DNA from 3 places in the Bradyrhizobium sp. McL0616 genome. Region 2 is predicted to be linked to each of the others. Evidence: predicted binding sites of a transcription regulator. Region 2 holds the regulator's gene; each other region holds the start of a gene.
What was found. The regulator PhoB, encoded in region 2, activates phosphate uptake and scavenging genes when phosphate is short. The targets are predictions, from matches to a motif close to TGTCATNNANCTGTCAT.
Positions count from the first base shown of each region.

Region 1: ACPPVR_RS07570 (YdcH family protein) is a predicted target of PhoB. The motif match lies at 960-976, and genes of this name have one in related genera.
Region 3: ACPPVR_RS11155 (LTA synthase family protein) is a predicted target of PhoB. The motif match lies at 1,297-1,313, and genes of this name have one in related genera.

Region 1 covers NZ_CP188255.1:1,566,820-1,569,081, reverse strand. The annotation lists gene ACPPVR_RS07575 (NAD(P)/FAD-dependent oxidoreductase) at 1-583, shown strand, start outside; gene ACPPVR_RS07570 (YdcH family protein) at 693-875, opposite strand; gene ACPPVR_RS07565 (YdcH family protein) at 1,206-1,412, shown strand; gene ACPPVR_RS07560 (hypothetical protein) at 1,516-1,728, shown strand; gene ACPPVR_RS07555 (hypothetical protein) at 1,750-2,001, shown strand; gene ACPPVR_RS07550 (GGDEF domain-containing protein) at 2,004-2,262, opposite strand, start outside.
Region 2 covers NZ_CP188255.1:8,345,400-8,347,661, forward strand. The annotation lists gene ACPPVR_RS40285 (GcrA family cell cycle regulator) at 83-592, shown strand; gene phoB (phosphate regulon transcriptional regulator PhoB) at 726-1,433, opposite strand; gene phoU (phosphate signaling complex protein PhoU) at 1,456-2,172, opposite strand; gene pstB (phosphate ABC transporter ATP-binding protein PstB) at 2,184-2,262, opposite strand, start outside.
Region 3 covers NZ_CP188255.1:2,304,172-2,306,433, forward strand. The annotation lists gene ACPPVR_RS11145 (hypothetical protein) at 1-388, opposite strand, end outside; gene ACPPVR_RS11150 (TetR/AcrR family transcriptional regulator) at 557-1,210, shown strand; gene ACPPVR_RS11155 (LTA synthase family protein) at 1,402-2,262, shown strand, end outside.

The DNA.
Region 1 (2,262 bases), 1.9 Mb from region 2:
CGCCAAGGCGACCAGCGGCGCCATCGAGGTCGAGGCCGGCGGCGAGGCGCCGATGACGCTGCAATGCAGCCTTCTCGTCAACGCCGCCGGGCTTTCGGCGACGAACGTGGCGCGCCACATCGACGGCATGCCGCTGGATCGGATCCCGCCGGCCTATCTCGCCAAGGGAAACTATTTCAGCTGCAACGCGAAGGCGCCGTTCTCGCGCCTGATCTATCCGGTGCCCGAGCCCGGCGGGCTCGGCGTGCATCTGACGCTGGACATGGCGGGTCAGGCGCGTTTCGGCCCCGACGTCGAGTGGATCGAAACGATCGACTATGAGGTCGATCCGTCGCGCGCCGAACGCTTCTATCCGGCGATCCGCAAATACTGGCCGACGCTGCCCGATGGCGCGCTGATGCCAAGCTATTCGGGCATTCGCCCGAAGATCGTCCCCCCGGCGGTCGCCACGCAGGATTTTTTGATGCAGGGTCCGCGCGACCACGGCGTCGAGGGCCTGGTCAATCTATTCGGCATCGAATCGCCGGGACTAACGTCGTCGCTCGCGATCGCCGATCACGTCGCCGAGCTCGCGGGACTCTAAGCGCCACACGACGATGGTTACGCAGTGCACACCTTTAGGCAGGGATGAGCGCAAAAGCTCCCATCCCTGCGGAAAGGGTACGATCAAACTCTACGCTGTATGGGGGTTACTAGTGGAGCGTGGCACCGGTGTGCTTCAATCGCTCGATCTGGTCCTTGACCAGCAATTTCCGGCGCTTCAACTCAACAATTTGCAGGTCGTCTGTTGAAAGGTGCACGAGAGCTTCGTGCAATTCGTTTTCGAGAGTTTTGTGCTTCCGTTCCAATTCAACCAGATGTGCCTGAATTGTCATTCGAAACCTCCTCGGTAGGGGTGACCTTGGATTCGATCCGGACGAGCAAGTCTACATCACCGATTCGTTCTGTCGATCGATATCCGTCGTCGCAGTGTCATTTTTGAAAATTCATATGTAACGAAACGTGAGTAAGGAACCACGCGGCGAAAAATCCATGATATCAATACGCTTGCGCAAGCCGCGTTGAGCGATCCACCGAAATATCTTTCGAGAGAACGGTAACCGACGACCCAGATCGCTTGCGATCACGACGCGCAAGGACGATAATTTCCACAGGGCATCCACAGCCTTTAATCTCAAGCCTATCGGTTTTCGGCCACCGCAGACATGACCAATGAAGACGAGCGCGAGCTCGAAGCCGAACTCGCCCGGTTGCACCAGGAACACCGAGATCTTGATGCGGCGATCGATGCACTGCATCAATCGCCCGCCCCCGACCTATTGCGGTTGCAGCGGTTGAAGAAACGCAAGCTGTTGTTGCGCGACCGTATCGCCTTCATCGAAGACCAGATCACGCCCGACATCATCGCCTGATCCACAGGCATCGTTTCGCAGCGAAGCTGCGTCCCCTGATTCCGCTTGACTCAAAAAGAACAAAGAGGGAACATTTGTACCCAACCGGCTCAGGAAAACGCAGATGTCAGCAACCGCCCTCTTCGACAACAGCCATTATGAACAAGCCTGCGACCAGGCCATCGCGATGTGCGACGGCAATCTGCGCAGCACCATCAAGGCGCTGATCATGGCCAACGAATATCTGGAAACCGAACTCGAGGAATTGCAGGCGGCGATCTCGGCCGGCTGCATTCCGGAAACCTCACGCAGCAAGGCGCGGAGCAGCGCCGCCTGATTTCAGTATTGGAGCAACGCCATGTCGGATGTGACCTATTACGTTGCAATGCCCTTTCTGATCGATGCTGACGGATCACCAGTCGCGGGCGCGGCCGAGGAATGTCAGTCCTCAACGGCCGCGCTGCGGCGCGCCGAGATTCTGTCGCACGGTGCCGGCCACATCGGCGCGGTCGCATTCAGCCGCAGCGGTGATCCCATGACCGGCGAATTCGGCGACGCAACGTTACTGCGCAAATTCGGCAACGTGCCGGAAGATCTCGCCACACTCTGAATTCAACTGCCAACGAGCCTGATCCGCGGCTCGTGCCGGCGGTGCGCCTTGCGCACATACATGGCAGCATCGGCCTGTTCCAGCGCGCGAACTGCATCGGACTGCGACCCAAGCAGCGCGACACCGGCGGAGGCGCCCGCCGTCACATGCTGGCCGCGAAAGACGAACGACAATTCGTCGACCGCCTGCTCGAAGATCACGGCCTTCGCCTTGGCATCGGTCTCGCTGAGATTCCACAACAGCAGCGCGAACTCGTCGCCG
Region 2 (2,262 bases):
TTCTGGCGGCACGGGTTTTTCGAGACTTAGGCATTCGCAGCGCAGCCCCAGCAAGGCGGCTCGTAGCGAGGGAAAGGGCGCAATGACGGTTTTGACATGGTCGGACGATCGCGTCGAGCAGTTGAAAAAGCTTTGGGAGGCCGGACTTTCGGCCAGCCAGATCGCAGCTGAACTCGGCAATGTGACCCGCAATGCCGTGATCGGCAAGGTGCACCGGCTGGGCCTGTCCGGCCGTGCCAAGAGCCCGTCGTCGGCAGCTCCGCGGCCACGCAAGGCGCGTCCCGCGCAGCACATGATGCGGGTGACCCGGCCGATTGCGCGCGGCAACACCGCGCTTGCGCAGGCCTTCGAGGTCGAGGCTGAGCCGGATCCGGTCACCTACGACAACGTGGTGCCGATGAGCCAGCGGCTGTCGCTGCTCGAATTGAACGAGGCGACCTGCCACTGGCCGGTCGGCGATCCCTCGAGTCCGGACTTCTTCTTCTGCGGCGGCAGGGCGCTCTCGGGCCTGCCCTATTGCGCCCAACACTCGCGCGTCGCGTACCAGCCGGCGTCAGATCGCCGCCGCGCGCCGGTGAAGCCGTCACGGTGAGTTAGTCTGCTTCCAAGGTTTCGCCGTCCAAGCGACGGCGGTTCGACAAATTCAGTGTCGTCCCGGCCTAGTGCGTAATAGGCCTGGACGACATCGGAGATGGTAGCGGCAGTCAGCAACTAACCACAGAACCCTACGCCTGCTCCGCCTTCGCAAACCGATCATCCAGCGCATAGCCGGCGCCACGGACGGTGCGGATCGGGTCCTGCTCGCGACCGAGATTGAGCAGCTTGCGCAGGCGACCGATATGCACGTCGACGGTGCGCTCGTCGATGTAGATATCGCGGCCCCAGACGCTGTCGAGCAGCTGCTCGCGCGAGAACACGCGGCCGGGATGCTCCAGGAAAAACTCCAGCAGGCGATACTCGGTCGGGCCGAGATCGATCGGCCGGCCCGAGCGCGCCACGCGGCGCTTGTCACGGTCGAGTTCGATGTCGCCAAACGCCAGCACGGTGGCGAGCCGCTCCGGGCTTGCGCGCCTGAGCAGGCCCTTTACGCGGGCGAGCAGCTCAGGGACCGAGAACGGCTTGACGATGTAATCGTCGGCGCCGGTCGCCAATCCCCGCACTCGCTCACTCTCCTCACCGCGCGCGGTGAGCATGATGATCGGGAGCTGCTTGGTATCGGACCGCGCGCGCAGCCGCCGGCACAGCTCGATGCCGGATAGCCCCGGCAGCATCCAGTCGAGCACGATCAAATCGGGGATGTGCTCCTTGAGACGGGTATCGGCGTCGTCGCCGCGCATCACCGTCTCGACGTCATAGCCGTCGCCTTCGAGGTTGTAGCGGAGAAGCTCGGTCAGAGCTTCCTCGTCCTCAACCACCATAATGCGTGCGCCCATGGGGTCGTCGCTCCTTAATTATTCAAGTATTCGGGAGGGTCGTGGCGAAGGTCGTCATGTCGCCCTTCGGCCGCTTGTCGGTCATGGCCTGACCTTCGATCATATAGAACACGGTCTCGGCGATGTTGGTGGCGTGATCGCCGATCCGCTCGATGTTCTTGGCGCAGAACATCAGATGGATGCAGAACGAGATGTTGCGCGGATCCTCCATCATGTAGGTGAGGAGCTCGCGGAACAGCGAGGTGCAGATGGCGTCGACTTCCTCGTCGCCCTTCCACACCGCCATCGCCGCCGGCAGATCATGCGCGGCATATGCGTCCAGCACCGATTTGACCTGCTGCTGCACCAGGTCGGTCATGTGCTCGAGGCCGCGGAACAGCTTGAGCGGATGGAAATCGGTCTCCAGCGCCGCGACGCGCTTGCCCATGTTCTTGGCGAGGTCGCCGATGCGCTCGAGATCGGTCGCGACGCGCATGGCGCCGACGATCTCGCGCAGATCGACCGCCATCGGCTGGCGGCGAGCGATGGTGAGCACGGCGCGCTCCTCGATGCGCTTCTGGAGCGCGTCGAGCTCGACGTCGGTGGCGACGACGCGCTGGCCGAGCGCGACGTCGCGGCGGATCAGCGCGTCGACGGAATCGACGATCATGCGCTCGGCAATCCCGCCCATCTCGGCGACCAGGCGGGTAAGTTCCTGGAGGTCGGTGTCGAAGGCCTTTGCGGTATGTTCAGAACCCATGTCCCGTCTCCTCAGCCGAACCGGCCGGTGATGTAATCCTGCGTGCGCCGATCGGTCGGCGACGTGAAGATCTTGCTGGTGTCGTCGAAC
Region 3 (2,262 bases), 2.6 Mb from region 2:
GCAGCGTGCGCCAGGCCTGCGGCCCGAGCAGCGCGGCGGTGCGGTCGAACGAGGTCGCGCTCATGGCAATGATGATGGCATAGCCGATGCCGCCGAAGATGTAGGAGGCAGCCGAAGTGGCGTCCGCGAAGCCCGCCGGATCCATTTTAGCGAACGCGACGATCGCGCCTGCGTGGATGGCGTGGGAGGCTGCGAAGCTCAGGCCCAGATAACGGCGGTTGCGGCGCTGCCAGCGCGTCCAGGCGCTGGGCCACAGCCGCGCCAGCGCCGCGGCGCCGAAGGCGAGGCAGAACAGCAGCAGCGAGCTCCGCGCCGTGAAGCGGATCACCATCCGCACGCCGTCGACCTCGAACTGCCGCATCGAGGCGATCCACAGGCTGAGGGCCATCAGGCTCAAGGTGAGGACGGCAAGCAGCCGCCAGCCTTCGAACCAGCCTTGACGTGCGACATGATGATCTCCTCGGTTATGTAATCATCGATTACATTTGGGGCGAACCCCATCGTCAACGGTGTAATCGCCGATTACATTCACGTTCGGGTGATGCTAGAAGGCTTTATGCCCGCCCGTCAGCCAGCTAAGCCCCGCGTCCGTCGTCAAACACAGGAAGACCGGCCCTATCATCACGGTGATCTCCGCCGGGTGCTGATCGATGCTGCGCTGCAACTGGCAGCCGAGGGTGCCGAAGTCTCGGTGCGCGAGGCCGCGCGCCGCGCCGCGGTGTCGCCGGGAGCACCGTTCCGGCACTTCCCCAACCGCGACGCGCTGATGGCCGCAGTAGCCGGGGAGGCGCAGCGGCGCTTCCGCGTCGAGATCGAGGCGGCGCTGGCAGACGCTCCGCCCGCCGAGCCGCTGGCCCGCTTCCGCTCCTTCGGCCTCGCCTATGTGCGCTGGGCCATGCGCAATCCGGCGCATTTCGAGATCATCTCCACCGGGCGATATTTTGCCCATGGCAGCTCGGCCGAACTGACGCGGGACAATGCCGAGGTGATCGCGCTGACTGAGCGGATGCTGGCTGAAGCGGCAGAGCAGGGCTTGCTCCGGTCAGCTGACCTCAAGCGTATCCAGATCGCCGGCCGCGCCTTGGTCTACGGCTTTGCCCGGATGAACCTCGATGGTCACTTTCCGCGCTGGGGGGTGGAGGAGGGCGAGGTCGAGCAGATGGCAGAGGGGGTGATCGACCTGTTCATCGCGGGGATCGTCAAGCGCTAGCGTCGCTCGCCGTGCGGCCCTTCGCCGCCCGCTAACATTAAGCGAAGGTCGGGTCGCCACACGCGTTGCTTGTCCGTGACCGTTCAATTACAGTTTTATGACACGGTGCAGGCTTTCCGGCTGCTCCGAACGTCGCTGGTGCTCCAGTCGGCTTGGCATCACCGCCCCGGACCAGAAGTTGCGTGTCGTCAATGGCGTCCGCGCCCAATCCAGGTCCTTCTGCCGCCACCGCCGTGCTGGCGAGCGTTGCCGCGCTCGGCATCTGGCGCTTGCTCGCTGTTGCCGCGCCGCACCTTGCAGCCATTGGTCTGATGTACGAGACCGAGACCGATTTCGGCTCGCGCCTCTCCTTCGTACTCGCCTGGGGCATCCTCAACTTCTTCTGGATCACGCTCTTGCGGCGGCCGGCGCTGTCGGGCGCGCTGTCGCTGACGATGGTCGTTGTGCTTGTCCTGCTGTCGCGGCTCAAGCACGACGTCGTGCAGATGACGGTCAACTTCATCGACCTGATGATGATCGACCGCGACACCGTTGCGTTCCTGTTCACGATCTTCCCGAACCTGCGCTGGTCGGTGATCGGGGCCGGCCTCGTCACGCTGCCGCTGATGTACGCGCTGTGGTGGCTCGATCCGTTTCGCATCCGACGCCTGCCGGCACTCGCCGCCATGCTTGCCTGTGTAGCCGCGATGGTCGGCTATTCCGTCTACCATCCCGATGAGGCATGGCGCGGTTATTACGACGACGGCTATCTCTCGAAATTCTTTCGCTCCGGCGTCAGCGCGGTCTCCGACTTCGCGCAGTACGGCTTCATGGAGTCGGCGGCCTCGACCAACGAGCGGCTCAACATGCCGCTGGTCGATGCCTGCCATCCCGCCGGCCGGCGGCCGAACATCATCATGGTCCATGATGAATCGAGCTTCGACATCCGCGCCGCGCAGGGCATCAAGGTGCCGCCCGGCTATGGCAGTCACTTCAAGTCCTTGGACGGCAAGCAGCGTACGTTCCTGGCCGAGAGCAATGGCGGGCCGAGCTGGTTCACTGAATACAATGTG